Regions from separate parts of the Prevotella sp. khp1 genome, predicted to be linked through region 2. Evidence: riboswitches for the same ligand, from Rfam matches in the RefSeq annotation. Region 2 holds a riboswitch; the other holds the start of a gene.
The links. Region 2 has a riboswitch for thiamine pyrophosphate ahead of thiS (sulfur carrier protein ThiS). Riboswitches for the same ligand answer to the same signal wherever they lie in the genome.

Region 1 (4,217 bases), on a different contig from region 2:
CGTTACTGTTGGTAAAGGTAATCAGCAGCCAATAAATAATGCCCCAGATGGCCAGAATAACAGCCAACCAAGGGATTATCAGTCGGCGTGGGAATCGCGTGATAGGCAGCTCTTTCTTCTCGGCCGAACCGTGTACCCATTTCCAATAGCCGTAAACGGTCATCGAAAGATAATAGAACTCCATGCCGCAATCGGCATAGAGTCCTTTTTGATAGTATAGCACAATGCCTAAGGCCTGCATCAGAAATCCTACAAACCAAAGCCATACGCTGGCGCGATACTCGAACAGGATATAGAGTAGTCCGAGTAACGTGGTAGTGATGTCGAGCCAGTGTGCTGAAATAAATTCTGTCATTAGAATCGGAGTGTTACGTTACCCATCATTGTAAAGCCTGCCATAGGAATGAATCCAATCTGATAGTAGCGGTTCTCGTTGGGATGACCGTATTCTTCAACGATGCTTGAATATACCCAACCATTGGCGGCATAGCGACGATTGAAGATGTTGTTGAAATTCAGACCGAAGATGCACTCCTTGATGCCCTTGTTGGGCTTCCAGGTGTAGCTGATGTTGGCATCAGAAGCTGAGTAGCAAGGCAGCGAACGATCAGCGTTCTCTGTATTATCCAGGTACTGACGGCTTACAAAATTGGTGTGCCATACAGCCTGCAAACCATTCCAATGCAGGTTTACAAAACCGTTCAGGATGGTTGAGGGTGAGAAAGCAAGTGTAGAGTTGTCGTAGTGGATAGTGCGGAACGACTCTTCCCAGTTTACGCTGGCTACCTCGTCGAAGTCTTTGATTTTATTCTGGCTGAGTGAAGCATTACCCTCAATGCTGAGCCAAGAGGTAACATCTACCCCACCCTGGATTTCTACGCCCATACGGTATGAGTCTTTGATGTTTGTGGTAAGATCCTCGCCAATATCACTCTTCTCGCCAGTCTGTACAAACTGGTTGGTGTAGTCCATGTAATAAAGGTTTACACCAAAGTGGAAGATGTCGTTGTTAAAGGTATAACCCAACTCGTAATCTAACAGGCTTTCGGCCTTAGGGAATGGCTTTGCACCATTATCTGTAAAGTTATTACGTTCTGGTTCGCGGTGGCTAAGTGCTACCGATCCGTAAACGCGGTGATTGTTCAGATTCCAAGAGAAACCGGCCTTGGGATTCAGGAAACGATACTTCTGATCGATATCGAGGCGCTGGTTGTAATAGCTGCTGCCCTCTTCGTAGAACTTATCGTTAATACCGTTGCTTTCGTACTGTACGTAGCGATACTGCAGGTCGCCGAAGATATCCCACTGCTCGTTGATGTGGTAAGCAGCCTTTACAAAGGCGCTACCATCAAACTTGGTGGCATCAGAATCGTAGTATTTGTAGTCGCCATTAGACATGTATTTCTTTCGTACATCATCGTTGGCAATATAGGTAACATATCCAAAGTGATTGCCATCGAACTCCTGGAGCGACATGCCGCCGATAACATCCCATGCATCGTTCTTGTAGTTTGCATTCCAGATAAAACCGTAAGTGTTCTGGCTCAGTCCTTTCTGGCGCACGAAGTCGGTCTTTTTAACGCCGCTGTAGGTCATGCCAAACTTCTTCAGCTTGTTCTGAGGACGGAACTCGTTATAATAGCCGTAGCCGTAAGTATAGTGCAGCGAACCTGAAATGCTCCAGTTGTCGTTGATATCGTATGCGGCTGAGAGGATGTTGTGGTTCTGCCAGAAGTTATCGGTGGTTTTGTTCCAATAGCTGCCGTCGTTCAGCTGATAGCGCGCTGTGGGATAGTTGCCGTTGGCATCTTTTTCGTAACCAGTCAGGTATTCGTACAGCGAGTTGTACTTGCCTAGACCGGCGTTCCACATATCCTTGTAGGTCTTGATGCCAGTGTTGATACCATAGGTTCCGTCCATCAGACTCATATCGTTGTCGCCTGCTGTTACGCCGTTCCATGCCTGACCGGTTTTTTCAAAGTTTCCGATGTTCTTATAACGAATCTGGAACTTGTTGCCAATCCAGGTGAGTCCGCCGTAGTAAGAACCGCTGCGTCCGCTGGTTCCATGGATAAATCCATCAGTATTGGTCTCGTGATAGGCACCATCAAAAATCAGGTGGTTCCACAGCAAACCTGTTGAGAACTTTCCACCTACATTGAATGTGTTGAATGAGCCGTATGATACTGACACTTCTCCCCCAGCCTTCTGATTTGGAATGGCTGAAGCGAGTGCTACAGTTCCGCCAAAGGCGCCATCGCCGTTGGTTGATGTGCCTACGCCGCGCTGAATCTGTACACTACCTAACAGCGAACCGTAAGAGTTCATGTTGGCCCAGAAAACACACTGATCTTCAGGCGAATTCAAGGGAACACCATCCAGTGTTACGTTGATACGCGAATCGCCTGCACCGCGAATGCGCATATAAGTAGTACCTGTGCCCAGTCCGTTCTCGCTCCAAGCCAGTACACCCGGAGTCTGCGAAAAGAGGAAAGGTAATTCTTTACCTGTGTTCGAGAAAGCGTTTAGTTCCTTTTTCTTGATGTTTGCTACTGCAAATGGTGCATTTTTCTGTGTCCTGACACCTTTTACTACAATTTCGTTCAGCGCTTCTACTTGTGTAGAATCGTAGAGTGCTGCTTTGTTCTGTGCATTAGCACCTGCTGCACACACTAATGCAGCCATTCCTAAAACAAATCTTTTCATACTACAATAGTACCAATAATTAATAATGTTAAGGGGGTGTTTATTGTCTGCTATCCATCCCTACGCTGGCATAATCCAGATCAGGTTAGAGGGTATCATCTCAGCCTACACTCGTAGGCACCCCTTGATAATTGGTTGCAAAGGTAATGATATTTTCTATAAAAGCCATACTTTTATGGTATATTTTTATGTTTTACCAGTTGGAAAGGATGGTTTTCTCATAAAGAAACTGCCAGTTCCCGCCTGAGGAACTGACAGTTTCTGCCTTTGAAACCAATCGTTATCGGATTGTTGTTTATCTAAGACCCATTCTTGCCTCAACTACGTTAACTACATAGTCGCCCAGCTTCTCACACTCGTTAATCAGGTCCATATAAATGGTACCAACAGCGTAAGTGTACTCGCGGTTGTTAACATCGTTGATGTTCTGCGACTTGAGCTGGTCGCGGAAGTTATTGATTTCGTGCTCGATATTGAAAGTGCGGTTAACATCGAACGACTCCTTGCGGCCCATCATCAGTCGGTTCATCTGTGAGAGCGACTGATCGGTGAGCTCCATCATCTGATGGATGTGGTCGTACTGCTTCTCGTTAAAGTGATCCTGTTTGCCGTTGTACTTTCTCGAAATGGTACGAGCCATGTTGAAACAAGCATCTCCAATACTCTCTAACTCGCTGATTTCGCGTAACATAGCACGAATCTTAGCCTTTGAGTCGTCTGACAAGTGAGCGTCGCTCACGGAGTTAAGATAGTTGGCAATCTCAATCTCCATGTTATCGCTGATGCCTTCGTATTTCTCAATGCGGGTGTAGAGCTTGTTAAACTCAGAGTCGCGATTATCCTTCTTACTGCTTGAGCTTGACGAGAGGGTGAGCAGTTCGCGAACCATATTGAACATACGCTGCATACGATCCGAGAACGACTGGATTTCCTTCTGTGCCTCGAGCACCGAAAGCTCTGGTGTTTTCATGAAGCCAGCAGTAATAAAGTGCAAGCGGAAGTCCTCTTCCTCGTCAACCTTCTTAGGCTTGATAACCCAGCATACAAAGCGCTCAATCTGTGGGATAAACCAAATAAGAATAAAGGTGTTAGCCACGTTAAAGCAGGTATGGAAGGCTGCCAGCACAAAGCTTAGTTTGGCGGCGTTGGCCAGGAATACGCTTGTTGTAACGGCATCTTTAGTCATGTTTACATCGTAGCCCACCATGCCGCAAACGGCGTCGATGAACGGACGGAACACAAACAGAATCCAAACCACACCGAACACGTTGAAGAACATGTGGGCGAGGGCAGCTCTACGGGCCTGAGTATTGGCCGATAGGGCAGCGAGGTTTGAGGTAATGGTGGTTCCGATATTTTCACCCATAACCAATGCAATACCCTGATAGATAGGTAGAGCGCCGCTAGAACAGAGAATCATGGTGATGGCCATAACGGCTGCCGACGACTGCACGCAGAAGGTAAGCACGCCGCCTAAGAACAGGAATATCAGCGTGGTGAAGAACGAATCG
Region 2 (4,217 bases):
CCACCTTTACATCAGGATACAAATTTCCTTGCATATAGGCCTTCTCTCTCTGAGCATAGGCCTTGTGATCGTTTATCATTAAAAATTAAAAATTAAACATTAAACATTAAACATTTAAAAACGCCGTGAGTGGGCTCGAAGCTTCGGCGCAATCGGCGATGGCTCCTAAGCCTGCCTCGAAGGCCTGGCGACCGGCGATGACAGCCTGACGGAAGGCATCAGCCATCGCTACAGGATCGCCTGCAACGGCAATGGCGGTATTCACCAGCACACAGTCGGCACCCATCTCCATCGCCTCGGCAGCATGACTGGGGGCACCGATACCGGCATCAACCACTACAGGCACCGTGGCCTGGTCGATGATAATCTGCAGAAAATCCTTCATTCTCAAACCCTTGTTGGTACCGATGGGGGCTGCCAGCGGCATCACAGTAGCTGCACCAGCCTCTTCCAGATGCTTACACAGCGTAGGGTCGGCCTGGCAGTATGGCAGCACCACAAAACCAAGTTTTACCAACTGCTCGGTGGCCTTCAGCGTCTCAACCGAGTCGGGCAACAGGTAGCGTGGGTCGGGGTGTATCTCCAACTTCAACCAGTTGGTGCCAAAGGCCTCGCGGGCCATCTGGGCAGCAAACACCGCCTCTTCAGCATTACGCACACCCGATGTATTGGGCAGCAACTGGATTTTGGGGTTCTGGGTGATGTGTGTCAGCAAATCGTCGTTCTTGTCGTCGAGTTCCACACGTTTCATGGCAACGGTAACCATCTCCGATCCCGAAGCCTCGATAGCCTGGGCCATCAGCGCATTGTTGTTAAACTTGCCTGTGCCCAGAAACAAACGAGAGTTAAACTCCCGTCCTGCAATTACTAATTTACTCATGATTAACTATGTTTGTTAAGTGTTTCATTTCGTCAATGGGGTTCGCAGCCCTTAGCACCGTACCACTCAGGGCAATGCCGGTGATGCCGGTTGCCAGTATGGCGGGTATATCGTCCTTGGTAATACCGCCGATAGCCACAACGGGGATGTCGATATGCGCCGCACGCATCTCGATGATAATCCGTCGGTAACCATCCAGTCCTAATACCGGCGACAACTTCTGCTTGGTGGTAGTAAAGCGGAAGGGGCCACAGCCAATGTAGTCGGCACCAGCCGCATAGTGGGCTTTTACATCCCAGATGGTGTTAGCTGTTCCACCTATGATATAATCGGGACCTAACTGGCGGCGTGCCTCGCTAATGGGCATATCGTTCTTACCCAGATGCACACCATCGGCCTGCAACTCCTTTACTAATGCCACGCGATCGTCGATAATAAACGTAGCGCCATACTGCTTACATAGCTTCTGGGCCTCAATCGCAACGGGGCGCACCTCATCGTCGGTAGCGTCCTTCATGCGCAGCTGTATCCATCGGCAACCACCCTGCAAGGCAAGGCGGATGCTGTCCAGATAGCTATACTTATCGGTGTAGTGAGATATAAACTGTAACATAGCCCTTACCCCCCGCATGCAGCTTTGATAATAGTGATAGTGGCGCCCTCTTGCAGGATGGTGTCATCCCAAGTAGTGCGCGGTTTCAACTCATTATCGATAGCTATTGCCACACCTTTGGCGGGCAACTGCAATTGGGCGGCAAGCTCGGATACAGTTTTGGCTTGCGTCTCGTGTTGTTTGTTGTTAATCCTTACTTTCATATTGCATTCCTCCGACGGCATTACCCGTATCAGGTTCTATGGGTATTTTCTCAGCTTTGGCACATGCCTCAGCACCCCGAATATTTAATTTTGCGCTGCAAAAGTAATGTTTTTATTTCTATCTGACAAATAAATCGCAGTTTTTTTTGCTATTTGCTATCAATTTACTACTTTTGCACTACAATGGAAAGAAATAAAGAGATATATAAGGTAACAATGGTTGGTGGCGCCGTGAATGTGGTGCTCCTGCTGTTTAAGTTTGTGGCGGGCATTGCGGGACATAGTGCGGCAATGATTGCCGATGCGGTGCACTCGCTATCCGACTTTGTCACAGATATCATCGTGCTGGTGTTTGTGCGCATCAGCGGCAAACCTACCGACAAATCGCACGAGTACGGGCATGGTAAATACGAAACGCTGGCCACCACACTGATTGGGTTGGCACTACTGATAGTAGCTGTAGGCATTGTGTACAGCGCACTCACCAAGATTATCGCTTGGGCACATGGCGAACCCTTAAAAGCCCCAGGCATGCTGGCGCTATGGGCTGCACTTCTTTCGATTATTCTGAAAGAGGCGGTGTTCCACTACTCGATGGTGCAGGCCCGCAAACTCAAGTCGCAGGCAGTAGAGGCCAACGCCTGGCACCACCGCAGCGATGCCCTGTCGAGTATAGGCACAGCCATCGGCATTGGTGGCGCCATCTTCTTAGGTGAACGATGGACGGTGCTCGATCCCATGGCAGGTATCATCGTGGGCCTATTTATTATTAAGGTGGCGATAGACCTGCTGCGTAATGGCATTGGCGACCTGATGGAGCATTCGCTGCCCGATGAGGTTGAGAGCGAGATTCTGCAGCTGGCAGGATCGATACCTGGCGTTACAGAGCCACACGATCTGCACACGCGCCGAATAGGCAATCATTACGCCATAGAACTGCACATACTGATGGACGACGACATCAGTTTGCGCGAGGCTCACAACAAAAGCGAAGAAGTGGAGAATATCCTACGCGAACACTACGGCAAGGAAACCCACATATCGGTACACGTAGAACCCAAAAGCATCAGAGAACATTAAACTTGTCGGCATCGTCCAGCACAGGGAACTTCTTACGGAAACGCTGCAGCTGTTCCATGTCGAGTTCAACGGTAGCAATACCCTCCTCACCATCGGCACACTGGGCGATGGTGCGGCCATAGGCATCAATCACCACCGAGCCACCAATATACTTACAAGCGGCATCGCTACCCACACGGTTCACGCCTATCACATAGCACTGATTCTCGATGGCACGTGCCTTCAGCAGCGTTTGCCAGGCATCCTGACGCTGTTCGGGCCAGTTGGCTACATAGATGATGGCGTCGTAATCGCCACGCGAACGCGAAAACACCGGGAATCGCAAATCGTAGCACACCTGCAGCAGGAAACGCACACCACCCCACTCTGCTATCACACGGCGATCGCCTGGCACGTAATCCTTGGTTTCGCCGGCAAACGTAAACAGATGGCGCTTATCGTAATACTCGTCCTTGCCATCGGGGCGAACAAAATACAAACGGTTACGCAGCTGTCCAGCGTCATCCTTAGTAGCCACACTTCCTACAACGGCAGCATCATACAGAAACCCCTTGGTCCCCATCCACTGCAAAATATCATAACCCGTATAATCCGAGCCTCCTACACCGCCCTCGGGCATAAAGCCTGTGGCAAAGGTTTCAGGCAGCACAAACATATCAGCATCCGGATGCTGATCTATCAACGTTTCAAGATGCTCCAGATTCTCAGAAAAATCGTTGCTACGTATATCGTGTTGTACAATCGCTATCTTCATAATCTTTATACCTTATTAATATAATGTGGCGGCAAAGATACAAAAAAAACTAAAAAAATGCACCACCTTATAGAAAAATAATGTATATTTGCGCCACAAATCAACTATTCAAAACAGTTTATGAATCATTTAAAACAAACCTTTATCTGTGCTTTTACAGCTACGATGCTCTGTGCGCCCATGCAGGCCCAGACATCAAAGGCCGAACTGTTGGCTAACATGGAGTTGGCTACCGGCAACTATTGCAATTACCCCCTGCCCAAGGGAACAGTAACGCCTGCACCTGCAGGTTACGAACCATTCTACGTGAGTCATTACGGCCGTCACGGTGCCCGTTATATGACGGACGACGATGCCTACAAATACGTGATTGGCAAGATGGATACCGCCCAGGCGCGCGGCTGGCTTACACCCAAAGGCGTAGAAGTGCTGCAACGTGTAAAACTGGCTGCTGCCGATGCATGGCATCGCGATGGCGACCTGACTAAGCTGGGTGCCCGACAGCATCAGGGCATAGCCCACCGACTGGCTACCAACTACCCACAACTGCTGATGCAGCCCGTTGAGGTAAAAGCCAACTCATCAACCGTTCGTCGCTGCATGCTCTCGATGGCCAACTTCTGTCAGGAACTGAAGAGCATGAATCCAAAGCTCAGCATCACAATGGATGCCAGCGAACACGATATG

Region 1: it holds a riboswitch for thiamine pyrophosphate, as region 2 does, so the genes downstream of both, BLR73_RS07610 (TonB-dependent receptor) here and thiS (sulfur carrier protein ThiS) in region 2, are expected to answer to the same signal.

The regions. Positions count from the first base shown of each region.
Region 1 covers NZ_FNJZ01000002.1:434,898-439,114, forward strand. Annotated here, with positions in the region: gene pnuC (nicotinamide riboside transporter PnuC) at 1-355, opposite strand, end outside; gene BLR73_RS07610 (TonB-dependent receptor) at 355-2,706, opposite strand; TPP riboswitch at 2,746-2,841, opposite strand; gene BLR73_RS07615 (Na/Pi cotransporter family protein) at 3,002-4,217, opposite strand, start outside.
Region 2 covers NZ_FNJZ01000003.1:217,845-222,061, reverse strand. Annotated here, with positions in the region: gene thiC (phosphomethylpyrimidine synthase ThiC) at 1-79, opposite strand, end outside; gene BLR73_RS09955 (thiazole synthase) at 107-880, opposite strand; gene BLR73_RS09950 (thiamine phosphate synthase) at 873-1,493, opposite strand; gene thiS (sulfur carrier protein ThiS) at 1,499-1,696, opposite strand; TPP riboswitch at 1,683-1,785, opposite strand; gene BLR73_RS09940 (cation diffusion facilitator family transporter) at 1,880-2,776, shown strand; gene BLR73_RS09935 (amidohydrolase) at 2,763-3,530, opposite strand; gene BLR73_RS09930 (histidine-type phosphatase) at 3,651-4,217, shown strand, end outside.